DNA from 4 places in the Ruegeria sp. YTSC004 genome. Region 3 is predicted to be linked to each of the others. Evidence: riboswitches for the same ligand, from Rfam matches in the RefSeq annotation. Region 3 holds a riboswitch; each other region holds the start of a gene.
What was found. Region 3 has a riboswitch for cobalamin ahead of AC2FFP_RS17145 (DUF1636 family protein). Riboswitches for the same ligand answer to the same signal wherever they lie in the genome.
Positions count from the first base shown of each region.

Region 1 (7,478 bases), on a different contig from region 3:
TGCAGCCAAAGCAAACGACACAGAGGCGATGCCGGTGTAGAGTGACTTTACAAGAGTCATTGTGCTCTCTCTTCTTGTTGAATTTGGGCAATGGGGATGTCTTTGGAAACAGACGGTTTGCGCATCCGTCTGCCAAAACCAAGGGGACCGAAAATGGCGGAGAACAGAAAGAACCCACCGGCAACCAAAACGATCGCCGGGCCGGATGGCGTGTCCGGGAACAGGTAGGACAGGGTCAGGCCGATCCAGCAGCTGGACAAGGCAAATACAAAGCCCAGGACCAGTTGCCCGGTGATCGTACTGGCCCAATAGCGCGCAGCGGTCGCAGGCAGGATCATCAAGCCAACGGCCATCAACGTGCCCAGCGTTTTGAATGCCGCCAGCAGGTTCAGAACCAGCAGCAGCATAAAACCCTGATCAACCAGCCACGGCCGGCGCGTTTGAGTTTCGAAGAAAACCGGATCACAGGTGCTGACAATCAGCGGACGAAGCAGAACGGCGAATGCCAACAATGTTACCGTCGCCACCCCTCCGACAAGGATCATCGACGCGTCGTCGATCCCAAGGATTGATCCGAACAGGAAGCTTTTTAGTGGGACTGCGGACCCTGCTGCAGACAGAATAAAGATACCCACCGCCAGTGCGATCAGATACAGCGAGGCAAGGCTGGCATCGCTGCGCAGGATCGTCCGGCGTGCGAGAAAGGCGGTCAAAATGGCGACGCCAACACCCGCGATAAGCCCTCCGACCAGCAGTGACATGACTGACAAGCCCGCCGTGACAAAGCCGATGACGATGCCTGGCGTAATCGCATGGGCCATGGCCTCACCAGCCAGCGATAGGCGACGCAGAACAAGAAATGCCCCAACCGGCGCGACCGAAGCCGACAAAACCGTGGTTGCCACAAAAGCGCGACGCATGAAGGCAAAGCTCCACATTTCGACGATCAGGTCATACATTGGCGTGCTCCGCTGTTGAATGGGTGCCACGGAACATCCAGGACGCCTGACTTTCCGAGAGGTATCCTTGCGCAACCAGCCGGTCTGGTGTCAGAACGTCATTCACCGGTCCATGGGTCGCCTCTTGCCCGCCCAAAAGCAGCGCGTGGCTGCAATAGTCCAGTACCGAGGAAAGATCGTGCACCACCAAAACCACCGCGCGCCCCTCATCGCGCCATCGGCGTATAATCGACAGCAGATGCGCCTCAGTACTTTGGTCGACGGCGGCAAACGGTTCATCCAGCAGGATCAGCGGCGCGTCCTGCATGATAACTCGCGCGAACAGCGCGCGCTGCAGTTGCCCGCCCGATAGCATATGCAGAGGCCGGTCAGCGATATCCAGTACCCCGGCCTCATCCAGCGCGGCGGCCATCCGGTCACGCGCCGCGGCGTCCAGCCCGGTACGATAACCAAAGCCGCGCCAGGCCCCCATCGCGGCAAGATCCCTCACACGGATGGGAAATCGGCGGTCGAATTCGGTCATCTGCGCCAGGTAACCGATGTCACCAGGACGGCCCTGCGGCCAAGTCAAACTGCCCGAAAGCGGATCCATCAAGCCCAGCAGCATCTTTACAAAAGTGCTCTTGCCCGACCCGTTCGCACCAAGAACGGCCAGGGTTGTCCCAGCCGCGATATCCATGGAGAGGCGGTGAAACAATGTCAGGTCGCGGTAGCCCAACGTCAGATCGCGGATTTGTAAAACGGCCGACATCAAATCACCGCGTAAATCGCGAGCCACAAGATCGCCGACAGCGCCAGAGCCCCCGCGACCAGCACCGGAACACTGAATTCCGTCAAGCACTTACCCCTTTGGGTGTCAGCTTTTTGCAATGACAACGGCAACGCCTCCTGTGTTCGGACAGGGGCAAAGCGAGCGCAAGTTCGTGCACGGTACGGACCGCTTGAAACATTGTCATCTCCCTCTGGGACACCCCGCCCAGGTTCATAAATTTCGGATGGCAGGTCTCCTGACTTGCGGGTCAAAGCTGTCCCGATCCTTCCCAGGCTATTGCCCAGTGGACGATCTCGGGTCGCTCGCCGCCTACAGTTGCGGGGGCAGTCACGGAATTGGTCTTTTCACAGAACCGCACCGTATTCCCTTTTATCCCTGACCGCAGAATACAGTCGGGAACCATCACGTGGACCAAATACGAATTGATTTGATTCGACAAGAGCGCGAACCAATCGGTGATGGCAATTTGTACCAGGCTCCAATCGGCCAAAAAAATTCTACGATAAGGGTGCTAGCAATGGCAGTGACTTCGCGGGGCTCACTCAGAAGTTTTCAGCCTGGGTCTTGCAACGACCGGAACGCATAAACCTGCCAATACTTTGTTCGATTGGCTGCGGCGGCTCAAAGTTCCTCGACACACTCTTGACGACAGATACGCTTCGAAAGCTCACAGGCCCGAGCACAAAATACAAGAGTGGGTTTTGATTAAATGCTGTAACGGAAAGAAATTGATGGCCTTCGCAGCATTGCAGTTTTACCAGTGGTTCTTTTTCATTCCGGCATAAGCCTGTTCAGTGGAGGTTTTTTTTGGCGTAGACGTTTTCTTCGTTATCAGCGGATATCTAATAACCTCTATTATCCTTGATGATCTTGGAAAAAATAGCTTCTTTCTTTTGAAGTTCTACGAGCGTCGGGACCGACGGATCTTGCCTGCCCTGAGTGTCGTCGTACTGGTGTGTATTCCTATCGCTTGGTTTACCATGCTGCCCGATCCACTGGAAAACTTCGGCCAGAGTGTCGTGGCCACGATGTTCTCTCTGAATAATGTTCTTCTCACGCTAACAAGTGGATACTGGGACCTCGCGTCCGAGTTCAAACCTCTGGTTCACACATGGAGCCTGGCAGTTGAAGAACAGTTTTACATAGTTTTTCCGCTTTTGCTTATGGCCCTGTACCCGGTACTTAAACACAGAACGGATCTGCTGGTTTGGGCTATCATCGGGTCCAGTTTCCTGGCGAGCGTACTGTTGGTTCAAACCCACCCGGAGAGCACATTTTATCTTCTGCATACACGCGCCTGGGAACTCGGATTCGGTGCATTGGGGGCATGTTGGGAAAATAAGCGCAAGGTTAGAGCGAGCAACAGTCTTTCGCTACTTGGCCTTATAGCGGTGATTGCATCTATGGTGATCTTTGACGGGACCATGCAACACCCGTCATACCTGACAGCCGTTCCGGTCGTCGGGTCTTTGCTCGTTCTCCTCTATGCAAAGGAAGGCACTTTTGTCGCCAAACTGCTGAGCATCAGAATTCTGGTTGGCATTGGCCTGATCAGCTACAGCCTGTATCTCTGGCACCAACCAATTTTCGCATTTGCGCGCATTGCGAGCTTTGAGGAACCCAGCCCGTATTTTCTTGCCAGCTTGATACCATTTGCATTCCTTTTGTCCTATCTGACCTGGCGTTTTGTCGAACAACCGTTTCGCAACAAAAACGCGATCTCTCTTTCACGCCTTGTTGTTTCGTGCACCGCAGTGACCGCAACGCTGTGTGCTGTTGGGCTTTCGCTGTATCTCGGCCAAGGCTTCCCTACACGCGTTTTCGACACGGATCGAGAGGTCGCAGCGGGGATGCACATTTGGTATAATCACCGCATCAGCCAATACGACGCAGATAAGTTTGATACGAACAGCGGCATCAACGTTTTGATTGTCGGAAACAGTCAGGCCCGTGATTTTGCGAATATTCTCATTGAGATGGGCATAATGAAGGATGCAAATCTAATTTATCGCGACGCGCTCAATGTTTGCGAGCCCAGGCTTTGGGACGATGACACAAAATCTTTGATACAAAATGCTGACGCGACTTTCTTGCCAATCGTCAACCTTTCTGGCGCTTGCAAACTCTTTCTTGAAAACGGGCTTGCCGCGCAACACAATATCGTCTTCGTCGGCCCCAAACACTTTGGTTACAATCTCAATGCATTCACCTTACTGCCCAGATATGGTCGGCCAAACTATACGACGAAGGTATTCGAAGAAATAGTTGAGGCAAACAGGCAGAATGCGTCGGTCATACCGGCTGGTTTGTATGTCGATATCATCAGCTACGCGACCACAAATGGGAATCAGATCCATGTTTTCGATCAAAATGGAGACATTATTTCTGCGGACCGAGTGCATATTACCCAAGCCGGAGCCCAATTCTTTGCTTTATTGATGAAAGACCATCCAGCGTTTGAGATCTTTTTCTAACGCTGGGTCTTCGCATGTTCTGTCCTGATCAAAAGAAACAGATATGTGCGGCTTTAAAGTCTAAAATGAGAGCGATGGCCTTCTTCCAAATCGAGTTGCCGGGTGGTGCCATTTCCTCAGCCTTCCCGACAATAGTCTCGATCCGATTACCCCGGCGTTTGCGGTCATCCGAAGTTTAGATCAGGGAAATGCGCGCCGGATGTAACAGTACTTCCGTCACGACGGCGGCCCGGCCCCAAAACAAATGCTGCCCCGCTGGAGGCACTTAGGGGGCAAAAGCCCCCACATTCTTCTCCCAAACATCGCCAAACAACCCAGCGGCAGGGCATTGCGTCCTCGAATTTGGCTCTGTGGCCCTAAACGTCACCAGCAAAACCGCCCCTTGACCTGACCGACCGGGTAGCAAGTCAAATCTGGCGATTTGAGATGCGATTGGGCTCTAAGCGACTCCGCAACCGCTTCGAGATGTGAAATTGGCAGGACATGCACGACATCATCGGAGTCGCATTTACAGACGCGTTGGGACGCATTCGTTACCTTATGCCTACATCCCGCTTTGGGTTTGAGCGGTTCAAGGACAGCCATGCACTGAGAAAAATTCTGGACAATTCGCGTTTCAAATCCGTTTCGGAGGTATACCCACACTCACAACTGTATCCTGTTGCTTCCACAATGCTTCCAGTCAGTTTGGACCTAACGCAAAAAGCCTCGCGTTATGCGAGGCTAAGTATTTGATATCCGACCTTAAAGTTTGGTTGCGGGAGCAGGATACCAACGATGTTTGCAGTCTCTGCTCTACAGTACCGCATAGGCGCAATTCACATTCTTGCTCAGGTTCTTCTTAGTCGCGTGATATGTGTCGAGACTGTTGCACTTATGCACTATCGTCCGCTTCGCGCTGGCAAACGGACATCCGACAGAAACAGTCAGATGACCGCTTCGAGCCCGGCCCGGTCATCGGTTTGGAAGTCTCGCTTGATGGCGCAGCAAATGACCGATTTCAGCCTGAGAAGATCTCTTCCTGATACGCGACTAATGCACTAGCAATACCAAAAAGGGGGCACGTGATTGAAAAAAAGCCGGCGCAAACGCGCCGGCCAGTCCAACAGGGAGAAGGCAGAGTTGACCTCTGCATTGTGCAGTTCACCACAGGGATTTGGCGTTAGTTGGACCCCATTTTGGATTATTGTACGGTTGTGGCTTCTTTGCCGACACATCAAAAAACTAATCTTCAAACGGTTGCAGCTCTGTCCGCAAGCCGGTCGTAGCCACGATCTAGGAGAGCGACCGTTTTTAGTGAGAGCGGTTGTTCCTGTTTGAAACCCCGAGTTTTCGGGGGTGAACGTCCGCTCAAATCCGCTAATCGGTCATCTGAGTAAATCCGTCAGGTGACTGCGTTGAGCCCTTAGTAACGAATGCTGCACTCGGAACCAATGTCAGTTACCGGGTCAGTGTGCTTTACGTCGGGTGGGATTGGGCGGCAGTGATATGCAAGCGCTATATTACGTATAGAAAGTCGTCGACCCGTGCTAAGGTCAAGCCTCCACAAGGAACTAATCTATGTACCGTGTCCGACTTTTTGCCACTCGCCACGCACGCACATTTGAATGGATCTACAAGCGTGTCGAGCAGGTCATGGTGGCGCTGGACCCCCTTATCGCAAAAATTGGCTACAACCGTGTCGAGCGCCCGATTGCCCTTATCGAGAAGGGAGTGAAGACACTTCTTTTCGATTGCAAAATGTGCGGCCAATGCGTGTTGTCCTCAACCGGCATGTCCTGTCCGATGAACTGCCCCAAACAGCTGCGCAATGGCCCCTGTGGCGGGGTGCGGCAGGGAGGGTATTGCGAGGTGAAGCCTGAAATGAAGTGCGTTTGGGCGCTGGGCTGGGACGGGGCCAGCCACATGAAAGACGGGGCCGCGAAGATCAGGGAGGTTTTGCCACCTGTCGATCGTAGTCTGCAAGGCTCTTCCTCGTGGTTGCGCGTAAGCCGCGAAATGGCGACACTGAACCGGGAAAAACGGGATGCGGCCCGCATGGCCCTTGCTGACGCCTTTCCAGAGGCACGATTGCAGGAACCAAGCTCGGCTCCTCTGGCAGACGAGCCACCCAAGGCCACGACCTCGGGGCGCGGCACATGAGCGATACCTCACCCATCGAAAACACCCTGCTGCCCTATGCCAAGCCGCCTGAGGGTCATGTCTCTCACAGTCGGCTTGAGCGTGTTTTGCGCTCGGGCCGCTTTGCCGTGACGGCTGAATTGAACCCGCCCGACAGCGCCAATGCGGCGGATGTTTTTGATGCGGCCCAGCCCTTGGGAGAGGTCGCGGATGCGATCAATGCCACCGACGCATCGGGGGCCAATTGCCATATGTCCTCCATCGGCATTTGCGCTCTGCTGACCCGCGCGGGCTATTCTCCGGTTTACCAGATTTCCTGCCGCGACCGGAACCGCATCGCCATTCAGGGCGATGTTTTGGGGGCAGCCGCGCTGGGTGTCAGTAACGTGCTTTGCTTGACGGGCGATGGCGTGGGCGTGGGCGATCAGCCCGGCGCGAAACCGGTGTTCGATTTTGATAGCCTCAACCTGCTGCGCACCCTGCGCACAATGCGCGACGAAGGTGTGTTTCTGTCGGGACGAAAACTGTCCAGCCCACCGCAGCTGTTCCTCGGGGCGGCAGAAAACCCGTGCATCCCACCTTATGAGTGGCGTGCGGACCGCCTGACCAAAAAGGTCGAGGCCGGGGCCGATTTCATCCAGACCAACTATATTTTTGACATTCCCCTCTTTGAGGCATTCATGGAGCGGGTGCGTGATGCCGGCATGGACAAGCGCGTGTTTGTCATCGCCGGGGTCGGCCCTCTCGCCTCGGCCAAGGCGGCGCGGTGGATGCGCAGCAACGTGCCGGGCATTCACATCCCCGATGCCATCATCGACCGGTTGGAGGTGGCGCAAAACCCTTCGGATGAGGGCAAGAAAATATGCATCGAGCTGATCCAGCAACTGCGCGAGATTGTGGGCGTCTCAGGCGTGCATATTATGGCCTATCGGCGCGAACACCTTGTCTCCAGCATCATCCTTGAATCAGGTGTTCTGGCAGGACGGCGCAGGCGGAATAAAGGTTAACCTGTCTGGTTGGATAACCATTGCGTGTCGTCATTGAACTTTCGGAACAGCCGACCACTTGCAGTGATTGACAGACTTCTAACCGTGCTGCTTTTCGCTGCAGACGCAATGTGCGGATTGCTGCCGTTGGGGCGGGCGCAGCGAA
Region 1 covers NZ_JBXWMJ010000021.1:10,710-18,187, forward strand. The annotation lists gene AC2FFP_RS22075 (metal ABC transporter solute-binding protein, Zn/Mn family) at 1-60, opposite strand, end outside; gene AC2FFP_RS22080 (metal ABC transporter permease) at 57-959, opposite strand; gene AC2FFP_RS22085 (metal ABC transporter ATP-binding protein) at 952-1,800, opposite strand; cobalamin riboswitch at 1,940-2,150, opposite strand; gene AC2FFP_RS22090 (acyltransferase family protein) at 2,526-4,205, shown strand; gene AC2FFP_RS22095 (methylenetetrahydrofolate reductase C-terminal domain-containing protein) at 5,766-6,347, shown strand; gene AC2FFP_RS22100 (methylenetetrahydrofolate reductase) at 6,344-7,333, shown strand; gene AC2FFP_RS22105 (hypothetical protein) at 7,397-7,478, shown strand, end outside.
Region 1: it holds a riboswitch for cobalamin, as region 3 does, so the genes downstream of both, AC2FFP_RS22085 (metal ABC transporter ATP-binding protein) here and AC2FFP_RS17145 (DUF1636 family protein) in region 3, are expected to answer to the same signal.

Region 2 (7,478 bases), on a different contig from region 3:
CAGCCGTCCAGTCCGAAATATCAAAGGCAAACACAGGCGCGTTGTCTGACAGCCCCAGGAATACAGGCTGCTCGACAGAACCTCCTGGCCCGGTTTCGACCAGCTTATGTGACATCGCGATCAGCCCCAACTGATCCAGCGCCCCACCCTGAACCAAAACCTTACCGCGCCACAACAGCAGGCATTTTGCATCGGGATGCGTTCGCGCCCGCGCGACCGCATCAGCATCTCCACGAATATGCGCCGCACGATCCAGCCCCGAGCTACCAAACGTCACATATTCCGCGTTTTTCATAAGTTATCCTTAGGCTTGCTCCGCATAGGGCTGCCATGTCGGTCAATCAGTTGCAACGGTGTTTCACCCCCAAAATCACAGGTCGCCATCGAATGAACACAGCTAAGCCTTGCAATTCACTGTGATTAATCTTTTTGTTGAAAATGACTAAGACAAAACTGCCAAAAGTAGAAATTTGAAACCTTCCCCTTCTCTGCCATCGCAGACCGTGCAGATCCGAATACTGGCCACCACGGATCTTCATATGAACTTGAGGGGTTTTGATTACTATTCTGACACCCCTGAACCCACAATCGGCCTGACTCGAACCGCCAGCCTGATCCGTGAAGCCCGAACTGAGGCGCAGGCGGAAGGCTCAACCGTGCTGCTTTTTGACAACGGCGATTCGCTGCAGGGAACTCCGGTTGGGGACCTGGCCGCCGAGCAGGCTGATAAGCCGCATGCGCTGATGCAGGCCTTTGGCGCGTTAGAGTATGATGCGATCGGGTTGGGCAATCATGATTTCGGGTTCGGTCAAGATATACTGGACCGCATCCTTTCGCAGGCCCCCTGTCCGGTGGTTTGCAGCAATGTTCATCGCCCGGGTGCCAACGAGGTCTGGCAGGATCAGGCAGTTCTAACCCGCCGGGTTGAGGTCGCGGGGCACCAAGCCTCGCTAACCGTCGGCGTCTTCTCGGTCGTTCCGCCGCAGACCCGGAATTGGGAATCTCATCGGCTGGGTAATGACGTCCGGATAGACGACATTCTGACCTGCGCGCGCATTAAAGTGTCAGAGCTTCGATCCCACGGCTGCGACGTGATCATCGCGCTTGCCCATACGGGGCTGGGGTCCGTCGACCCCGCGCCCGATCTTGAAAACGCGATAATCCCCCTTGCCGCGATTGAAGGCATTGACGCCATCATCGCCGGGCACACGCATCTGACCTTGCCGGGGAAGTCACACGCTGGGCTGGAACACGTCGATGCCACTGGCGGTATGGTGCATGGCACACCTGTTGTCATGCCGGGATCTGCCGGATCTCATCTTGGCGTGATTGATCTGACGCTGTTTGCCTCGGCAGAAAAGGGCTGGTCGGTCGCGGCTCATCGCACTGAACTGCGCCCGGTCTCAGGTGCTGAACCTTCGGCCGAAGACACGCTGTTGGTGGCGCTATTTTCGGATGTGCATTCCGCAACACGAAAACGGGCCGACGAACCGATTGGGCATACGGATCAGCACCTGCACAGCTATTTCAGCTTTTGCGCCAAGGATCGAGGGCTTGCGATGGTGGCCGCAGCACAGGCTTCGGCCGTGCGCCAGATCCTGAAGGGCACACCCCATGAAGCGACACCATTGCTGTCTGCCGTAGCGCCTTCGAAATTCGGCGGTCGCGCCGGGCCTCGCTTTTACTCGGACATTCCTGCGGGCGTAATGCGCATGCGCCACGTGGCCGATCTGAACATCTTTCCAAACGAACTTCGTTCGGTCGCGGTGTCAGGAGAGCACATCAGAGATTGGCTTGAAATGTCTGCGGGCGTTTTCAATCAGGTGAAACCCGGCGCGCAAACTGAATTGGTCAATCCTGATCGAGCCGGACACAATTTCGATGTTCTGTTCGGGCTAAGCTACGTGATCGACCTCAGCGTACCGCCTCGGTTCGATGCGGAAGGGCGACTGGTAAATCCGGCATACCGGCGCATCTCAGATCTTCGTTTCCAGGGCCACGCAGTGACGGCCGAACACCGCTTTGTCGTTGCACTGAACAATTACCGCGCCAGCGGCGGTGGACATTTTCCGTTCATACAAGACGCCGAAGTCATCAACGTTCCAGCCTTGCCGATCCAACACGCGTTGAAGGGCTACCTGACCGGTGCAATGCCCACAGAATCGCTGGAACAAGGTCCCTGCCCATTCCGTTTTGCGCCCATGCCAGGGTCCACTGTCCTGTTGAAGACCGGTCCAAAGGCACAGCGTCATCTCGCGGACATCGCAGAGTTCAGCCCAAAGCTGGCTGGCACGGATGCCGAGGGGTTTTTGCACATACAACTGTCACTGTGACGGGTTGTCATCTCTGCGTGTCTTCCCTATATCAAAATTCGAGAGGTTGGCGCGGGCGAGCGCCTCGCCAACCTGGTCAGGTCCGGAAGGAAGCAGCCACAACGAGCCCCGCTTGGGTCGATGTCCAACCTCTCACTTACTTGAACCGCTAGCCGCAGGAGGGCTTTTATGATTGTAGCAAAAACCCTTCAGGCAAAGCGTTTCTGAGGCCGACCCTCACACCTGCCTGAACACATTACCGCTGGATGCGCGACCGCCATCCAGACGGATTGCTGTACCTGAACACAGGCAGAACAATGTCTTTTACACTTTCGGACCTGGGATGGTCCTCACACTTTGCCGCCCAACATGCGGCCAATCCTTCGTGCGTTCCCTTTCGCATCACAGCCGTTCACCGTGATCGTCTGATCGGTGCAAACATCAACGGTGAAACACCTCTGCTCACCCTGGCCCAGCCGACGGGCGACTTCGCCGTCGGCGACTGGGTATTGGCGGATGATCATAACCGCGTTCAACAGCTGCTGGAACGCCGCAGCCTTTTGAAACGCCGCGCCGCCGGAACCGGGGCCCAGGCTCAGTTGATTGCTGCTAATGTGGATGTGCTGTTCATCGTCAGTTCCTGCAATGCTGACTTCAATCTGGCCCGACTGGAACGGTATTTGGCTTTGGCACACCAGGCCGGGTGCTATCCGGTGATCGTTCTAACCAAGGCCGATACCTGCGCCGATCCTGATAATTTCTCCAAAGCAGCCGAGTCGCTGGCTCCGTTTTTGACCGTGCTGGCTATCAATGCTTTGGATGCCCTGGACGTGCAGCAAGTTCTGTCCTGGTGCTCCACCGGGCAGACTGCCGCAATGGTCGGCTCATCCGGTGTCGGCAAGACAACATTGGTCAACGCCATGACTGGTCTGGATGAGGCAACGTCCGGTATTCGCGAGGACGACGCGCGCGGGCGGCACACGACAACTGCCCGCGCGTTGCATCCGATGCGGAACGGAGGCTGGCTGGTCGATACACCCGGCATGCGGGCTTTGCGGTTGCTGGATGCACAAGATGGCGTCGATGAGGTCTTTTCCGACATTCTGGAATTGGCCCAAACCTGCCGCTTTTCCGATTGTCAGCATCAGGCCGAGCCGGGATGCGCTGTGCAGGATGCGATTTCCACCGGATCCCTTGACACAGAGCGGCTAGAGCGTTGGCGAAAACTGCGGCGCGAGGATGAAAGGAACTCGGAAACCGTGGCGCAGTCTCGTGCGCGCGACAAGGCCTTTGGTAAGATGGTACGATCGGTGATGCAGGACAAGAAATCCCGCAAAAATCTGTAAATACCGACTCAGGCGATCAACCGGGGCCATATGTTTGCATTTCGGCGCGCAAATGCGCCGATGTGACCGACCTCGGCCAATCCAAAGTCTTTCGGCGACAACTGATGCCGGCGGGCTTTGGGACCGTAAAGATCGGCCAGGCGCCAAACCGCGTTCGGGGGCACCACCTGATCATCGTCCATTGTGAACAGATCAACAGGTGTTTCCGACGCGGACCAACGGGCGTCTGGAAGGCTTTTGCCGATATCCGGCACGTAGCTCAGCGCAGCGGTGCACCATTTACGCCACTGCCAGTAGACACGTGCCGGAAGGTCCGAGCCGAACCCAAGTGCCTTGCCCGGCAGGTATCCCAATGCCTTAACCAGCAATGGCGGGTGGGCATACCAGAACATTGTCGCCAGTGCGCGATACGGCCAGGGGTGGTCGGATACCGTCACCAAACCTGAACAGACACAGATCATCCGGTCGATCTGCTCAATATCGGGCTGAATTGGCCCCAGCATTCCACCCACCGAATGGCCAATGCTCCACTGCTGGGCGGCGGGAAATCTGCGTCGCATTTCAGCGCGAGCAGCGGGCATGTCGATCAACGCCCAGTCAGCCATCGTGGCCTGCGAATCGCGCAGGCGCCCGTGTAGAGAGTGGCCAAAATCGCGATAGTCATAGGTCAGACAGGCCATACCCTGTTCTTCCACCAACCACCGCGCAAAATGCTGGTAATAGTCGCGCGGTACGCCTGTGGCTGCATGGACTACAACCGCCACATCAGGTGCCGAGGCAGGCATATACAGCCGTGCCGACAGTTCGGCCTCTCCGGCAGAAAACGTGAAGTCTTCGGTCAAAACGACCGGAGTGTTGTCCAACATGGTGCCCTCGCAAGCATCTGAACTATTCGGTTCACATATGGCATATCGGCGCTTTTGCGCGACTAGAGTCAACAGATTTTCAAAGTGACCAAGCGTCCACTTGAACGATGGAAAACAGCCCGCTTGACTCAAGCCACCTACAACCGCTAGCGATGAGGTGATGGTTCTCGTCCTTATATTGGGGCGGGATGAAAAGGGAACTCGGTGCGGTCCAGCCCGGCAAAGCCGGAACGGACCAAGGCCGCGACTGCCCCCGCAACTGTAAGCGGTAAGCAATGCCGAAATACCACTGGCCGAAAGGCTGGGAAGGTCGGCAAAGCAATGACCCGCAAGTCAGGAGACCTGCCATCAAAGTAAAAACCGAAACTCGGGCGGGGTGTCCGGGCAGGCCTTCAGTACGCTGAGTTCCCTGTTCCACGTCCCCCGCTCACCGCGCGGAGGGCGCATTATGATCTGGAAGACAACGACCCACGAATTCACCGCCACCCTGTGCCAGAAAACGGGGAAAACCTGCCCCGCATTGGCCCAAATGGCTCGGTCATTGGCCGAGGCGATGGCAACAGCACGACCAATGACGACCAGCGAATTTGAGGTGGACGGCTCCAGCGAACTGACCCATTGCGATGAGGGTTGCACCGCACGGTTTCGCGCCAGCCCGGCCCGGATCAGGGTCTATTGCGGGGCAAACACAGGCGACTCAGCCGACACGCTGGACGAATACGCCGATATGATGTTCGGCCCTGACTTTTCCACTCTGCCTGCTGGTGTTTTGGCGGCCTTGCCTTGCGCCATGCTTCAGGCATCGGCCCTTGCACCGCGTCCATCGCATCAGGTTGTTCAACAAGCCACGGCCTGATCCTAGTTCACTGATCGCTCTGGGCCGGTTTCATGGCCCAAGCCATCTGCTCATCCGTTTCCACCGCGCATGGTCGGGCCAAGCGCAGCCGGTTTAGCGCGTGGTTTGGATCTTCGCCGCTTTCCACCATGAGCCTCAGCGCGACCATCCCCGACCGCCCACAACCGCCCCGGCAATGCACCAGCACGCGTCCACCGTCGGACAGAACCTGCCGGGCGGCTGCGCTGGCTTGGGGCCAAAGAGTTTCGATTGGCAGGGGCGGTGTGCCAAAATCCTCGACCGGAAGATGCACCCAGGTCGCGGACCTGCTTTGAACGTCTCGACCAAAACCGCCTGCGCCGACCTGCCGCATCTCGGCCTCGGTGGTCATTGAAATCACCAGATCAGGGTTCCAGTCCTGTATCACCCTCAGATCGTCGACATACCCACCGCCGCCGCCCGGCAAGGGGGACAGCGCCAAGATGCCTGAGCCAACAGGCAGCGCGTAGATCGCAAATTTTGCCAAAGCTAATGCTCCTACTGCCACCGGCCCACCAAATTTTGACAGCTGGTTTATCCCGCTTACAGACGCTGTCCAAACCGAAATTCCACAAAGCCTGCTGTGGACGTGGGCGGCCCGGGTCTCTACGCTGCATTTCTGACACGAATCTGACAGAGCAGACATGACCGAAACGCCCAGCCCCGCCTATCAGGTTCTTGCCCGCAAGTACCGCCCCGAAACCTTTGCTGATCTGGTTGGACAGGACGCAATGGTACGCACGCTGAAAAACGCGTTCGAAGCGGATCGGATCGCGCAGGCCTTTATCATGACCGGTATTCGCGGCACCGGCAAAACCACCACTGCCCGGATTATCGCCAAAGGTATGAACTGCATCGGCCCCGATGGCGAAGGCAAGCCAACGACCGAACCTTGCGGCCAGTGCGAACATTGTGTGGCCATCATGGAAGGACGCCATGTCGACGTGATGGAGATGGACGCCGCCAGCCGGACCGGTGTGAACGACATTCGCGAGATTATCGACAGTGTCCGATATCGTGCCGCCAGTGCGCGTTATAAGATTTACATCATCGACGAAGTTCACATGCTGTCGACCAGCGCCTTCAATGCGCTGCTCAAAACGCTCGAGGAACCGCCTGAGCATGTGAAGTTCATCTTTGCGACGACCGAAATCCGCAAGGTCCCGGTGACAGTGCTGTCGCGCTGCCAGCGGTTTGACCTGCGGCGGATCGAACCCGAAGATATGATCGGTCTGCTCAACAAGATCGCCGCGGCGGAAAACGCACAGATCGCCGAAGACGCGCTTGCTTTGATCACACGTGCGGCCGAAGGCTCTGCCCGCGATGCGACCTCGCTGTTGGATCAGGCGATCTCACATGGTGCAGGGGAAACCAGCGCCGATCAGGTTCGGGCAATGTTGGGCCTTGCAGATCGCGGGCGCGTGCTGGATCTGATGGACATGATCCTGCGTGGCGATGCGGCTGGGGCATTGACTGAGTTGAGCGGCCAGTATGCCGAAGGGGCCGACCCGCTGGCCGTGCTGCGCGATCTGGCCGAGATCACCCATTGGGTTTCCGTGGTCAAAATCACGCCCGATGCCGCCGATGACCCCACCGTCTCACCGGATGAACGTGCGCGCGGTCAACAGATGGCCGAGGCGCTGCCGATGCGGGTGTTGACGCGGATGTGGCAGATGTTGCTGAAAGCGCTGGAGGAGGTCTCTGCAGCACCCAACGCGATGATGGCCGCCGAAATGGCAATCATTCGTCTGACTCATGTGGCCGATTTGCCAAGCCCCGAAGAACTTATCAAACGACTACAGGATGCGCCTCCACCCCCACCGAACGGGGGACCTGGCGGTGGTGTGGCTGTGCCAACTCATGCACCTACGCAGGCGACTTCCTCTACGCATCTCTCGGCCCAGCGCGGGCCGGCAGGGGCACCCACCGCAGCGCTTGCTCAGGACATCCAGACCGCGCTGGCACGCTATCCAACCTTCGAACACGTGGTCGAGTTGATCCGCACCAACCGGGACGTAAAACTGTTGGTTGAGGTCGAAAACGGTGTGCGTCTCGTCTCGTATTCCCCGGGACGGATCGA
Region 2 covers NZ_JBXWMJ010000008.1:144,800-152,277, reverse strand. The annotation lists gene nudC (NAD(+) diphosphatase) at 1-295, opposite strand, end outside; gene AC2FFP_RS15465 (bifunctional 2',3'-cyclic-nucleotide 2'-phosphodiesterase/3'-nucleotidase) at 504-2,333, shown strand; RNA gene ffs (signal recognition particle sRNA small type) at 2,373-2,471, shown strand; gene rsgA (ribosome small subunit-dependent GTPase A) at 2,630-3,658, shown strand; gene AC2FFP_RS15450 (alpha/beta hydrolase family protein) at 3,667-4,524, opposite strand; cobalamin riboswitch at 4,669-4,888, shown strand; gene AC2FFP_RS15445 (hypothetical protein) at 4,973-5,380, shown strand; gene AC2FFP_RS15440 (protein-tyrosine phosphatase family protein) at 5,388-5,885, opposite strand; gene AC2FFP_RS15435 (DNA polymerase III subunit gamma/tau) at 6,043-7,478, shown strand, end outside.
Region 2: it holds a riboswitch for cobalamin, as region 3 does, so the genes downstream of both, AC2FFP_RS15445 (hypothetical protein) here and AC2FFP_RS17145 (DUF1636 family protein) in region 3, are expected to answer to the same signal.

Region 3 (7,478 bases):
TTCGGCCAGGTCGCAGGGTGCCTGACGGCGAATCTAAGAAAATCTCGGGGAGCGCCGGGGAAGCATGGGGAGCCATTCGGGGACCGTTTTGAGGAGGTGACAACAGGGCATTTATTATTAGTATCAATAACTTAAATATAGTTATAAATTTATGGGGAGACTTGGGGATACCCTATAGCGCAGAATGTGAAAAAACGCAGAAATACACTTTTCTAGAATGCTCTAAGGAATCCCCCTCCCCCGCTCCCCGCACTTTGAAAACAGTGCACAACACCGCTGCGTTCATTGCGAAGAATCCGACGGTGTTTGTTCGCCTTCCCTCCCACGTAGTCATCAAAACCGAGCCAAGAACTCATACATTGGTCCACCGAAGAAAATCGCGGGTCCTTCCATGGCATTGTTACGTGGGTTTATTCGCGCCGTGTTCTATTGGCCGGTGCGAAAAAACTCAAAAGTGGGTTTTTGGGTTGGGGTTGTTGTCTTCGGAACAGATTTGCAAGCTTCATCATACCTAGATAGTAACCGCATAGGTTGAAGCTGGAACCAGAAGACGCCCGAGAGCGGCACCCTAGTAGTCAATTTTATAGTTCATGTCGGAAAGTCTTCGATGCGATATCAACAAAACTAGCTAGGTTTCGAATGCCCAAAGAAGATTTTGCGAGTTTCATTGCCAAGCATCGCTTTAAACCACACGATCTTTTTGCATCCGTCTCAAAGGGTGTTACCACACAGGAGTTTCAATTAGCGAAGTGTTTCTCTCAAGTCGACCTACTGAGATGGGACTTTGGAGACGGTCAGTTCGCCGAGTTAAACCGAGCGCTGACGGTCGCATCATATACTTCAGAAAGCAGCACGGATCATCCAGAGGGTTTCGCCGCATACACTTCAAAGCTGCAAGAGGAATCGTGGAATTACGCATTGCGCTTTTCCCCTTACCATAAAGTTCATACCGCACCGGAGAACTTAGAAAGGGTGCATGCCGCAATGCTGGAAGCAAGCCTTGGTTTGAATGCGGCTACGGCAGGGATGGACACCGTTCTTGAGTTCAAGCGCTCAGATAACTCTGCGTATGCTCGAGAACAATCTAAGGCAACATCCAATCTTTTAACATTCTCTGCGCTTTATGCTTCATACGTAGATGTTTGCAGACGTATCCGAAAATACTCCAAGCTGGAAAACAGTGAATCTTACACCCGGGGAATTGGAAGGGTAATCGGGAAGAACTCCGGCGCGCATAGTTTTGCCATGGGTCTAAGGAACTTTATTCTACATCATCATTTGGTGGAGCCTGGCATAACCATTTCGATGGGGGAAAGTCGCACGGTGCGACTGCTACTCGATTCAAACGCTTTGCTTTTCGCAGGTTTCAAGTGCAAAGCGGACGCTCGAGAATACATCCGTTCGGACAAAAAGCTGGATGTACTGAAAACGACCACCACTGTAGTCAAAGACGTTGCTAGACTTGTAAGGTTCCATCGGAAGATCGCAGAGAAACGACTACCGGAGGAAAAGTTCGCTCACGACACTTACCTTCACGAACGAACCAGGTTTAGACACCTCCAGAACGCGACGTTCGATCCGGGAGCAATTGTCTAACGGCGCTCAACTGTTTTAGCACGCGTTGTAAGCCCCAGCATTATGTCGGTGGCTCTAGACAGCTCCATTCCGGATGAAGAATTACGTATACTACTGACTACTCTGGCAAACCGGCATCAGAATCTTTCAAATGACAAAATGGCAGTTGTTGCCGACGAAATCGTGCAGCTATTGAAGCAGCGTTCAAGGTATCCGAACACCGGCTCATATCTTGACGGGCGGAAGGTCGAGTGACGGCGCATTCAGGCTGCGACGCGCCTGAAAGCAATCAGCGTTGCTGTGATCATTGCACCAAAATCCACTTGAACCAAAAATCGAGCATCATCCTTGATGGCGTTAAGCCAATGAACAATTTCAACCAACAATCCCGCAACATTCGCAAGCCCACGTACCGATAAAATCTCACTAAACAATTGTTATTTATTAAGAAATTTAATTCCTTTACGCAAGTTCGAAATTGGTACTCGCCTCCACTTCTTTTTCAAACACTTAGCTTTCTGCGCTGCTTTCGCAAATTCGGGCGTATACACTTGGGTATCATGTTCCTACTGGCTTCTGGAACAGCATAACCGTCGCCGTTGATGTCCGGGGTTAAATGTCGAAGCGGTTTGAAAGTAATGCCACACGTGCCAAATCTTTTCCCGCGAACAAACGGCGCGACGCACAATGCGACAGTGGTAGAGGGATGTGCTTTGTCTTTGTCGCGCCTTTGCCCGCTTCCTTAATATTGCCCAAAGGTTCGCACAGAACGCGATTGCCCAAGGCGCGCCTGTTGCGATTGCCGGTCCAGCGATTCCGTTTGCACAACCGCACTACCTGATTGCCAAGCCCGGAAGCGCTCAATCATCCGCGGCTGCGGGGCTGTTTTGCTCCTGGCTTCGTGATCGGATCGCATCGGATGCCGCTGACTGACTTCGGCTGGTCGCTTTTCTGACTTAACCGGTTTTCAATCCTCAGTCGTGCTTGACAAGCCCCCTGCCCGTGCCGCATGTCGCATGCGTTGGTGTCCATCCTCGGATGGATGAAAAGGGAATGTGCCAGCGATGTCATCGCCAAGCACAGCCGCCCCCGCGACCGTGACCGGAGAGGGTGCCCAAAGCCACTGGCCCAATAGGCCGGGAAGGCGGGACATCCGACAGGGCAAACGCTCTGACATCCGCAAGCCGGGAGACCTGCCAGCACCCGAAGTTGAAACCGGGCGGGGTGTTCCGGTGTCGGGTCCATGTCGCACACGTGGCCCGCATGAAACCCCGTCCCCCGTACAAAGGATTAGGGGGATGAGAGACGTGACCGAGACCGCACCAGTCGAATTACTGGTCTGCACGACATGCCGCCGTGGGTTGCCCATCGAAGATGACGCTCAGCGACCCGGCACTTTGCTGCACACAGCGCTTGAACAGGCGGGTTTGCCTGACGGCGTGGACCTGAAGCCGGTGGAATGCCTGTCGAACTGTGATCAGGGATGTTCGATCGTTTTGCGTGGTGGCCCGTCCCGATGGACCTTCGTCTATGAAAACCTCGACGAGGCCGACCATGTCGAGACCATCGTCGAAGGCGTCACCAAATATCTGGCCGCTGAAGACGGTCTGGTGAAATGGCGTGAGCGCCCCGAACATTTCCGCAAAAACTGTGCGGCCCGCATTCCCCCGATTGGAGCCCTGAAATGAGCAATCTTGAAAAACTTCCCGTCACCGTGATCACCGGCTTTCTGGGCTCGGGCAAGACCACGCTGGTCAAGCACCTGATGCAGAACCCGCAGGGCAAGCGTCTGGCTGTGGTCGTCAATGAATTTGGCGATGTTGGCGTCGATGGCGATATCCTGAAATCCTGCGCCATTCCGGATTGCCCGGCGGAAAACATCATGGAACTGGCCAATGGCTGCATCTGCTGCACCGTAGCCGATGACTTCATTCCGACCATCGAGGCACTGATGGCGCTGGAGCCGCGCCCCGATCACATTCTGATTGAAACCTCTGGTCTGGCGCTGCCGAAGCCGCTGCTGAAGGCGTTCGACTGGCCGGATATCCGTTCTAAGATCACCGTTGACGGTGTGATCGCTCTGGCCGATGCCGAGGCCGTCGCCGCCGGGCGCTTCGCTCCGAGTGTCGAAGCCGTGGACGCCCAGCGCCTGGCTGATGACTCGATCGACCACGAAACGCCCCTGTCAGAGGTGTTCGAGGATCAGATCTCGTGCGCCGACATCATCCTGCTGACAAAACCCGATCTGGCGGGCGCCGAAGGTGTGGCGAAAGCCAAAGAAGTCATCGCCGCCGAAGCTCCGCGTCCGCTGCCAGTGGTCGAAGTCGCCGAAGGTGCCGTAGACGTGCGCGTCGTGCTGGGGCTGGAAGCGGCCGCCGAGGATGACATGGATGCCCGTCCGTCGCATCACGATGGCCATCACGACCACGAACACGACGATTTCGAAAGCATCATCGTCGAGTTACCTGAACAGACCGACCCGGCCCAACTGGTCGCCAATATCGAACGTCTGGCCAATGAGCTGAACATCCTGCGCGTCAAAGGCTATGCCGCCGTTCAGGGCAAACCCATGCGTCTGCTGGTGCAGGCCGTTGGTGCCCGCGTACGTCACCAGTATGACCGCCCGTGGGAACCCGGTGAAGAGCGCCGTTCGCGTCTGGTGGTCATCGCCGAACACGACGACATCAAAGAGGCCACGATCCGCGATATCCTCGTGGGCGTGACCGAGGCCGCCGAGTAAGCCATGCACGTCGTCTTCCGCGAAAGCCACGGGCTCGAGGAAACCGAGACCCCGACCGATCTGGGCCAAAGTCCGGCGGATCTGGTGGTGCTGTCCTTTTCGGACAGTGACCTTGGTGCTTTCGCGGCGGGCTGGCATCGCGGTGGCGGGGCCGAAGGGCGAATGCCGACAATGCGGCTGGCCAACCTGACAGCACTGAAACACCCGTTGTCCGTCGACACTTATGTCGAGCAAACGCTCGAGGGCGCCAAGGGCATTCTGATCCGTTTGATCGGCGGCGTGCCTTACTGGTCCTATGGCTTGCAGCAAGTTCTGGCGCTGGCGCAATCCAAGGGGATCGCACTGGCCGTCCTACCTGCCGATGGGCGTGAGGATACGCGGCTGGATGATTACTCCACCCTGCCCGTCTCAACCCTGCGGCGGCTTGCGCATCTGTGTGACACCGGTGGCGAAGTCGCGGCGCAAGCGGCCTTGGCTCAAATGGCGCTTGCGGCGGGGCTTTATGCCGGGCCGGTGATGGGCGCTAAGACCTTGCCAGAGTGCGGCGCGTGGTGCCCGGATCGTGGCGTAGTCCCGGTCGAAACAGCATTCTCGAGCGGCGCGAAGCGTATTCTGGTGACTTTCTATCGTGCTTATCTGACATCTGCAGACACCGCCCCGGTCGCAGCCCTGATCCGCCGATTGCGGGAACGCGGCATCGAAGCTGTAGGCATGTTCGCTCCCTCGCTGAAAGCACCTGCAGCCGCCGATTGGCTGCGCGAGAACATCGCCTCCCTTGAACCGTCGGCCATCATCAACGCCACCGCGTTTTCGGGCAAAGGCGCATCCGGCACCTCTCCACTGGACGCCGCCAATGTGCCGGTGTTTCAGGTTGCTCTCGCTACGTCCCGCCGCAAAGCCTGGGCCGAGGCGGAACGCGGTCTTTCGCCCGCTGATTTGGCTATGCACGTTGTCCTGCCTGAAGTGGACGGGCGAATTTCTGCAGGCATTGCTTCGTTCAAGGAACCGGGCAAGCGTGACCCGCATCTGGAGTATTCACGTTTTGCCCACCGGGCTGAACCGGAACGGATCGAGGCCATCATCGACCGTGTCGTCGGCTGGCTGAACCTGAACGACAAGCCCAAAGGGGATCAGGTGCCCGCCTTGGTGCTGTCCACCTATCCCGGCAAGGATTGGCAGATGGCCCATGCGGTAGGCCTTGATGCTTTGGCCTCGGCCGAGGCGATGCTGTCTGACCTGCTGGGCGAAGGGTATGACACCGCTCCTGCCCAGCCGATTTCTGATACGTTGTTGGACGCGCGGATTACGTGGTCGCTTGGCGAATATCTGACTGCGCTAGCAGAATTGCCGGAACAACTGCGCGCAGACCTCGAAATCGTCTGGGGCAAGCCCGAGGATGATCCGGCCTTTGCAGATGGCGCGTTCCACTTCACCGCCCTGCGCCGCGGCAAGGCGCTGGTCGCGTTGCAACCTGAACGCGGCACGCCCGAGTTGCGTGATGACGATTATCATGACCTGTCGCGTACCCCGCGCCACAGCTACGTGGCCTTCTACCTTTGGCTGCGCAAAGGTCTTAGTGCGGATGCGCTGATCCATATCGGCGCGCACGGCACGCTGGAATGGCTGCCCGGCAAGTCGGTCGCGCTGTCCAACGAATGCTGGCCCGAAGCGCTGATCGGCGACCTGCCTGTCATTTACCCCTTCATCGTCAACGACCCTGGCGAGGCCGCGCAGGCCAAGCGCCGGATCGGGGCGGTCACGCTGGGTCATATCCCACCGCCGATGAGAGAAAGCGGTACCCCGGATCGGATGGTTCGGCTGGAATCGCTGCTGGACGAATTCTCGAACGCTGATGGCTTGGACCCCAAACGTCGCGACCGCCTGCAAGAAGATATCCGGGACGAAGCGCAAGCCATCGGGCTGGAGAGCGACCTTGGCCTCGATCAGGCCACCTGCATCGCCGAGGCGATCACTCGCATCGACCGTTTCGTCTGTGACATCAAAGAAAGCCAGTTCGGCGACGGGTTGCATATCTTTGGACGTGTGCCCGAAGCCACCGCCAATTTTGACACGGCTCCTTCTGCCCATGCCGAACGCCGGGCATTGATCGACGCGCTGGCTGGCAAACGGATCGAGGCAGGCCCGTCCGGGTCCCCCTACCGCGGACGGTCAGACGTGCTGCCCACCGGGCGCAATCTGTATACCACCGATCCGCGCTCAGTCCCCACCCGTGCAGCCTATACCCAAGGCGTCAAGCTGGCAGAAGAATTGGTGCGGCGACACCTGCAGGAAGAGGGCGATTATCCCAAGGGGCTGATCGTTGATCTCTGGGGTTCAGCCACGATGCGCACGGCGGGCGAAGAGTTTGCCATGGCGCTGCACTTGCTGGGCGTCAAACCCGTTTGGGACAAAGGGTCCGAGCGGGTGTCGGGCATCGAAGTGCTGCCCATCACTGACCTCAGCCGCCCGCGTCTGGACGTGACGTTGCGTGTCTCAGGCTTGTTCCGCGATGTGTTCCCGACCCTTTCGGCGCTTTATGGTCAAGCTGTTCGCGCGTTGTCGGAACGCGATGAAGCGCCAGACTGGAACCCATATGCCGGGCAGGCCCCGGCAGCGCGCGTCTTTGGCCCGGCACCGGGCAGCTATGGCGTGAACATGACCCAGCTGTCCGAAATCTATACGGATGAGGCCCGCGCGCAGGCGGGTAAGGCATGGCTTGAGGCCAGTTCTTTCGCTTTGGAAGGCGAACACATCACACAGGATATGGACGGCATTACCCAACGGGTCACGAATGCCGACAGTTTCGTGCACCTGCAGGATCTGACCGAAACCGATCTGCTGTTGGCCAACGACTATGCCACGCACGAGGCTGGTTTCGCCGCCGCCAAGAAAGTCACTGGTGGTACGGCGCAGCTATACCATCTGGACAACACCAACCCGGATAGCCCGCGCGCCCGAACGTTGCCTGAAGAAATCAGCCGTGTGGTTCATGCGCGTGCCGCCAACCCGAACTGGATTGCAGGCATGCAAAGGCATGGCTTCCGAGGCGCTGCCGAAATTGCGGCGACACTGGATCACATGGCCTCTTTCGCCCATCTGTCAGGCACGGTCGCGCCGCATCTGTTCGACCTCTATCACGACGCCACTTTGGGCGACGCCGAGG
Region 3 covers NZ_JBXWMJ010000009.1:216,713-224,190, reverse strand. The annotation lists gene AC2FFP_RS17155 (hypothetical protein) at 640-1,596, shown strand; gene AC2FFP_RS17150 (hypothetical protein) at 1,839-2,009, opposite strand; cobalamin riboswitch at 2,581-2,790, shown strand; gene AC2FFP_RS17145 (DUF1636 family protein) at 2,874-3,263, shown strand; gene cobW (cobalamin biosynthesis protein CobW) at 3,260-4,315, shown strand; gene cobN (cobaltochelatase subunit CobN) at 4,319-7,478, shown strand, end outside.

Region 4 (7,478 bases), on a different contig from region 3:
CGGATCCGAACATGCCAACGCTGGTTGGGCCTTTCTTGGCCAGCGCTTCTTTCCATTTTGCGGCCATAACATCGAAGGCTTCGTCCCAGCTGACTGGTTCGAACTCGCCGTTTTTGTCGTATTCGCCGTTGGTCTTGCGCAGCAAAGGCGTGGTCAGTCGATCCTTGCCGTACATAATCTTGGACAGGAAATAGCCTTTGATACAGTTTAATCCTCGGTTCACGGGCGCGTCGGGGTCGCCTTGCGTCGCAACGACGCGACCTTCTTTGGTGCCAACCAGAACAGAGCAGCCTGTACCACAGAACCGACAGGCCGCCTTGTCCCAGCGGATGTCCGGCGCTCCGGCCTGGGCATTGGCTTGACCGACCGCCAGCGGAATACCAGCGGCAGACGCCGTTGCTGCGGCCGCTGAGGCCTTGAGAAAAGTCCGACGGGATTCAGAATGTGTCATTGCGTGGGCCTCCGGCTGGGGGTTGGGCTTGGAGCATCGGGCTGCGGATGGGCGTCCGCGGGATCCTCGAAATGGTGATAAGTCAGTGTCAGTGAGATGACGCCCGGGATCTGGTGCAGATCCATGATGATCTCGGACGCAAGGCGTGATGGCGTGTCTTCGACGACGACAACAAATCGGCCATCTTCCGTTTCAGCGTGAATTTCGACACCCGGCGTGCCCTTCATCACGCGCGCTGCTGCGCTCGTGTGATCAGGTGCGACATGGGCGAGACAACCGCAGATGTTCATTGAGTAGCTTCCATTTGTGGTTGAGGTTGGCGTTCCAGCGCAATGGCATCGGCGGGACATAAACTTGGGCAAATCCCGCAGCCGTTGCATGTATCAAGGTCAAGCACCGGCTCTGCGCGGCCGCCGGTCATCAGTTTGAAACGGATCGCGCTTTGTTCGCAATTGTCCTGACAGATGCGGCAACTGATGCCGTTCATAGATAGGCAGGTGTCCGCTGTCAGCGCGGCGCGCCATGGCCAATCTGGCAAACGGTCAATCGATATCGCTTCGGTTGGACAAATACGGGCGCAGTCACCGCAGAAGGTGCAGGGATTGTCAGTGGGCTGGAAGCGGGGATATCCATCTGTCCCGATGACGATCGCATCTTCGGGGCAAGTATCTGCGCAATCACCACATTTGCTGCATGTTTCAACAAAGCACAGCTCAACCGAGCCCGGAGGTCTGGCGATATTGCCGTCCTCTGGTCTAATTTTGGCGCTTAGAAACGCGCGTCGGCTGGTCAATTGTTGCATTGCATGCGACCTGGCTACACTCGATTCCTGTAATCGAGTGTATCGCATACCGTGATCTGTGGGGTTCTTTTTTGATTTAGGTCATTTTGCCCGATTATTATTAGTCATTTGGGAAACTTAAACTTTTGCACCTATGCGACCTTTGGCGATCAGCGCCGAGGTCGAGCGGTTCGGATCAACAGAAGAAAGACAAAAACCGATCCCAGCGATGTCGTGACAATACCAACAGGCAGCTCTTGCGGGGCAAGCAACAGACGGCTCAGTATATCCGAACCTGTAAGCAACGCTGCCCCAACAATGGCGGCGGTAGGCACAAGCTGGCTGTGCAATGGCCCTGCGATACCGCGCGCGATGTGGGGAACCATCAAGCCGACAAAACCGATCACACCCGCAACGGACACAAACACAGCAGTCGCAAGAGCGGCCACGAAGAACATCCGGAACCGCAAGCCTTGAACGGGCACACCTAGGGTGGCGGCCGTCAAATCACCAGTCAGCAGCGCATCAAGCCAGCGGCTGCGGTACATCGCATAGGCGAGGATCAATGCTAAACCTGCGCAGACCAGAGGGAATGTCTCCCACCGGGCAAGACCCAAACCCCCAAGCATCCAAAAGATAACAGAATGGGCCGCACGGCTGTCGCCCGCGAAAATCAGATAATTGGTAATAGCTGAAAACAAAAACGAAACTGCAAGCCCCGCGAGGATCAGTTTTTCGGGCGCGCTTGTGCGCAGCCCATGAACCAAAGCCAGCACAATGCCTGACGCGACAAGCCCTCCAAAAAACGCGGCCAGTGGCAGGGTCCAAAAGCCCAGCACATCTCCGGTTACTGTAATGACAAAGACTGCTCCCGCCGCAGCGCCAGAGGACAGGCCGAACAGAAACGGGTCCGCCAGATCGTTGCGTGTGGTGGTTTGCAGGACAACGCCGACGATGCCCAGCCCGGCACCGATCACGGCGGCAAACAGCGCGCGTGGTAAGCGCAGGTCAAACACGATGCGGTGGAGCGGAGACATTTCCCCTTCCACCATCCCCGTGCCCAATAAGACACCCGCCAGTGCGTCAGAGGCCGGAATGGATGTGGTCCCGTAGACCGTTGAGGTTAGCAAAAGGGCGGCCAATACAGCCGCCCCCAGCAAGAGTGTAAGGCCAAGTCGGCCCATATCAGTTCAGGCCCGGGTGCATGGCTTTGGCCATTTTCGAAATTGCTTCGATATTTGCCGGTCCGGGTGTCAGTTCCTCGTAGCGCAGACCAATCCAGCGTTCGTTCTTGACCGCGTCCGTCTGAGACATCACGGGATGGTCCTTTAGGAACTTGAAGGTATCTGCGGCGCCATTTCCAGTTTGATAATCAAGTAAAACCAGGAATTCCGGGTTCGAAGCGGCGACAGCCTCCCACGAGGAACGTCCCCAGCTGGTGTCCATGTCATGGGTGACGTTCTCGCCGCCAGCGGCAGCAATCATCGCGTCGGGAATGGCAAACTTGCCAGCCGTAAACGGGGCATCGGCGGGGCCGTCCAGCAGGAAAACGCGGGGTTTCGGCAGGTCGGCTGTCTGTGTTTCAATTGCGGACAGTTCCTCTTTCCAGCCGGAAACCAGCTCTTCTGCCTTGTCTTCAACGCGCATGACTTTGCCCAAGCGAAGGACGTCCGTGAACAGCAAGTCCATGCTGGCTTCGGGGCGATCCTTATCCAGATGTACGCAGCTTTCCGTCAGGATCATCGTTTTGATGCCAAACGGCGCAAGCGTGTCGGGGGTCACGTCACCGCCCGGCTTCATGCCATAGTACCAGCCCGCAAAGAAAAGGTCGGGTTCGACAGCGACCAGATTTTCTACTGTTGGATACTTGGGCGCAAGTTCCGGGATGTCGCCGCGCAGGGTTTCAAACTCGGGGCTGGTTTTGTACCAGCCGGTGATGCCCGTCAGGCCCACGATCTTGTCCTGCAAACCCAGTGCAAAAGCCATGTCGGTCATGTTCATGTCGTGCACGACCAGCCGCTCGGGCTGAGTTTCAAACACCATCGGCTCGCCACAATTGTCGACAGTGATCTCGTGCGCTGTTACGGCACTTGCAAGGCCGCTGATCAGTGCTGCGCACCAGAGAGTTTTGTTCATGTTGTTTTTCCTAGTTTGAGGTAGTGGTTCTTCGGATATCCAGTGCCGGGATCATGCGGCCTTCGTGCTGAAAGCTAAGAAAATCGACACCAAACGTTTCACGGACCCTTTCGGGTGTCAGCACTTCGTGCACCGGGCCGAAACCGGTCAGGCGCGTGGATTTCATCAACGCGACATGGGTCGCGAATTCGGGGATCATGACCAGATCATGGACGATCATGACGACCGTAATGCCCAGCTCGGCCACCAACGACAGCATGCGTCCCTTGGCGTCCGGGTCCAGATGGTTCGTCGGCTCATCCAAAAACAGCAGTGAGGGGTTCTGCGCCAGCGCCCTTGCGATATGAGCACGCTGGCGTTCCCCGCCAGATAGCACGGCCATCCGTTTGTCTGCGAGGGCGACGAGTCCGGTCAGTTTCAGGATGCGGTCCAATTCCAAGGCGTGCTCAGCGGCAGATCGGTCGGCACGGATCGGGATTTGCCCGAGGGCCACGTAGTCGCGCAGAAACAAACGCCCGTCCGGCGATTCCTGCTGACTGACTACGGCGATCATTCGGGCGCGGTCCATCGCCGAAAGCTGCCGAAGACTGCGCCCCTTTACCAAAACGTCCCCCAGCACAATCTCTTCACCGCCGCACAAAAGATTCAGCAACGTTGTCTTGCCCGCACCGTTTGGGCCCGCAATTGCCAGGGTTGCCCCTTCATTCAGTTCGAAATTGACGTTTTGCAGCAGTACGTCGCCGTTCAGGGCGTAATACTCCAGCCCGCGCGCCTCAAGGAAAGCTCCGCAGGTCATGCGCTTGTCTCCAGCTTTAGCCGTGGCAGGCGCGCCAGGATCTTATCAAGAAGGGCAGGCGGGCGCTGCGATGCGTTGGTCCAACCGTCACCGCTGCGATGGTATTGACGTGCAAATTCGGCCAAAGCATCCAAGTCCTCAGCCGATTGGATGTCACCGAAAAGGTACTGCGCTTTGTCGAATGCCTGAAACCCGACGGTTGTGGGCCGACCGCAACCGGCCATGCAGGAAACGCTGCGGATGCCAAAACTGGATGGAAGCTTGCTTGCAAGCGCAGCGCGCAATGAATCCGCCCGGTCAGAGCCCTCGCAGGTCTCGCAAATCAGAAGGAAATGATCAGGACTGATCGACATGGCCCACTCCGCCTGTTGCCAAGCGCGGACAGAAGGTGCCAATCATGTCATCACGTCTTAGACGTGTCATAAAGCCTCCTTCCAGGACGCCCCGCCCCGGGTTGGTTGAACATCGGATGGTAGGTCTCCTGACTTGCGGGTCGTGGCTTGGCCATCCTTCCCGACCCATTTGGGGTCAGTGGGTATTTGGCGTCGCTCACCGCTTACAGTTGCGGGGGCAGTCACGGACTTGGCGCTTGTTGGCAACCTCACCGTATTCCCTTTTCATCCCTTGGCGAACCACAGGGAACCATCGCGGTGATGCTTGCCCGAGTTCCGATTTTGGGTCAAGCGATAATACTCAGCGCCCCACGCACAGAGGTCATTTGTCATTTGCCAACGATCTGACTACGCTGCATCGCAGAAATGTAGGGGCAAAGGTGGATATGTTCTGGTTCCGGGGGGGGCGAACATCCAATGTTTGAAACGACGAACGCACATTCAAAAACAAAGCCAGGCAAGATGAAAATTCAAGAAAACAGAACCTATTCTCAACTGAAGGTAGGCGACAAGGCGCAGGTCACCCGATTGTGCACCGTGGACGACTTGTACGCGTTTGCCTCCGCTTCGGGCGACCACAACCCGCTGAACCTGGCAGCCTATGACGGTGATGGAGATGGGCGCCCCGAGGCTGTCGCGCCCGCTTTGTGGCCTGCTGGTCTGGTGGCCGCAGTCATTGGGAACATCTTGCCGGGGGCCGGTACGCAAACACGTCGGGCGGATCTGAGTTTTCATGCTTCGGTTTTGGCGGGCGAAGAACTGACTGCCTTTGTGGCTGTTACAGAAAAGCGTGAAGACGGCGACCTGACCTGTTCCGCCGAAGTGCGCCGGGTCGGGGATAACGCATTGATCCTAAGCGGCACCGTACAGGTCACGCCACCGTCGCGGCATTTGACCTTCGACTCGGTCGAGGTACCGGGACTGATCGTTCAGCGTCACCGGCACTTCGACGCTTTGTTGGAAAAGGCACGTCCTCTGGACCCGATGGCCACAGCGATCGTCGCCCCGGAAGAGCCGAATTCGCTAGGCGGGGCATTGCTCGCGTTGGAAAACGGCATCATTACTCCGATTTTGGTGGGCGACCCGGACAAAATCACCGCCGCTGCCGCCCAGCTTGGGGCCGATTTGTCCGGAGTGGAAATCATTGAAGCGCGAGACCACGAAGTGGCCGCCCAACGCGCGGTCGGACTGGTCGTTGAAGGTAAGGCCCGGATGCTGATGAAAGGTCACTTGCACACAGATGTCCTTCTACGCGCCGTTCTTCGCCGCGAAAACGGCCTGAGGACCGGGCGACGCTTGTCGCATGTGTTCGTCATGGACGTGCCGGGCATGTCCCGGCCCATCATGGTTACTGATGCGGCGGTGAATATTGCACCGGATCTCGAAACCAAGGCCGATATTGTTCAGAACGCCATCCATCTTGCGCATTCTATTGGCATCGAGATGCCCAAGGTTGGCGTCTTGTCGGCGGTTGAGACCATCAACCCGCATTTACCGTCGTCTGTCGATGCGGCGCTGTTGTCGAAAATGGCCGAGCGTGGACAAATCACCGGCGGGCTGGTCGATGGCCCTCTGGCAATGGACAATGCGGTTGATCTGAACGCCGCGCGGACAAAAGGCATCACCTCACCGGTCGCGGGGGTCGCAGACATTCTGGTTGTTCCGAATATCGAAGCCGGCAACATGGTAGCCAAGCAGCTGACATATATCTCTCATGCCGAGGCTGCCGGCGTCGTGATAGGTGCTGCGGCACCGATTATCCTGACATCTCGGGCAGATGACGATGCTTCGCGGCTGGCGTCTTGTGCTGTCGCGGCGCTGCATGCAATTGCGAATGAAGGCAAAATCCATGGCTGAACATGTTTTGGCACTGAATGCCGGGTCGTCCTCGTTGAAATTCGCGTTGTACGAACTGGTCGAGGATCGACGCCCCAGTATGCGCTGGCGCGGTCAGATCGAGCGGTTGGGGGATGCCCCACGCCTGTTGGCCCAATCGGCGGGGGGGCGATCTGTCGATCGCCAGCTGTCTGGGGCTAAAACACATGACGAGGCCATCAATGCGTTTCTTGAACTTACCCGCGAATACCTGCCGGACACTCACGTCCGGGCCGTGGGCCACCGCGTCGTTCACGGCGGGCCAGTCTATTCGGAACCTGTCGTGGTGGACGAGCACGTCTTTGATACGCTAAGCGGTTTCATTCCCTTCGCACCTTTGCACCAACCCTACAGCCTTGCGGGTATCAAGGCGGCCGCGGCAGCCTTTCCGGGTACCACCCAGATTGCGTGCTTCGATACCGCGTTTCACCGGACGCATCCTTGGGTGAATGATACTTTCGCCCTTCCGCAACGTTTTTACGAGAAGGGTGTGCGCAGATACGGGTTTCACGGGCTGAGCTACGACTATGTCTCGCAAAAGCTTAAAGAAATTGCGCCGGGTTTGTACGACGGTCGTGTCGTTATTGCGCATCTGGGAAATGGCGCGTCGATGTGTGCGGTGTCGGGCGGTCGGGCCGTGGCCTCGACCATGGGGTTTTCGGCGCTCGACGGTCTGCCCATGGGCACCCGCAGCGGGCAATTGGACCCGGGGGTCGTGCTTTACATGATGCAGCAAGAAGGGATGGAGGCAGACGAAATCGCCGAGCTTCTTTATCGAAAGTCTGGCTTGCTTGGTCTGTCCGGCATGTCCTCAGACATGCGCACCCTGTTGGCTGCTGACACTCCGGATGCGCGCAAAGCGATTGAGTATTACGTCTTCCGCATCCGTCGGGAACTGGGTGCCTTGTCTGCTGCGCTGGAAGGCATCGACGCTTTGGTATTTACCGGAGGTATCGGTGAAAATGCCGCCCGTATCCGACAGATGGTCTGCGAAGGGATGCGCTGGATCGGGATTGATATGGACCCGAACCGAAATGCAGACAACGC
Region 4 covers NZ_JBXWMJ010000006.1:150,995-158,472, forward strand. The annotation lists gene napA (nitrate reductase catalytic subunit NapA) at 1-451, opposite strand, end outside; gene AC2FFP_RS12675 (chaperone NapD) at 448-741, opposite strand; gene AC2FFP_RS12680 (4Fe-4S dicluster domain-containing protein) at 738-938, opposite strand; partial or broken gene AC2FFP_RS12685 (4Fe-4S dicluster domain-containing protein) at 999-1,301, opposite strand; gene AC2FFP_RS12690 (FecCD family ABC transporter permease) at 1,403-2,416, opposite strand; gene AC2FFP_RS12695 (ABC transporter substrate-binding protein) at 2,418-3,368, opposite strand; gene AC2FFP_RS12700 (ABC transporter ATP-binding protein) at 3,379-4,164, opposite strand; gene AC2FFP_RS12705 (DUF1636 family protein) at 4,161-4,517, opposite strand; cobalamin riboswitch at 4,619-4,824, opposite strand; gene AC2FFP_RS12710 (bifunctional enoyl-CoA hydratase/phosphate acetyltransferase) at 5,019-6,413, shown strand; gene AC2FFP_RS12715 (acetate/propionate family kinase) at 6,406-7,478, shown strand, end outside.
Region 4: it holds a riboswitch for cobalamin, as region 3 does, so the genes downstream of both, AC2FFP_RS12705 (DUF1636 family protein) here and AC2FFP_RS17145 (DUF1636 family protein) in region 3, are expected to answer to the same signal.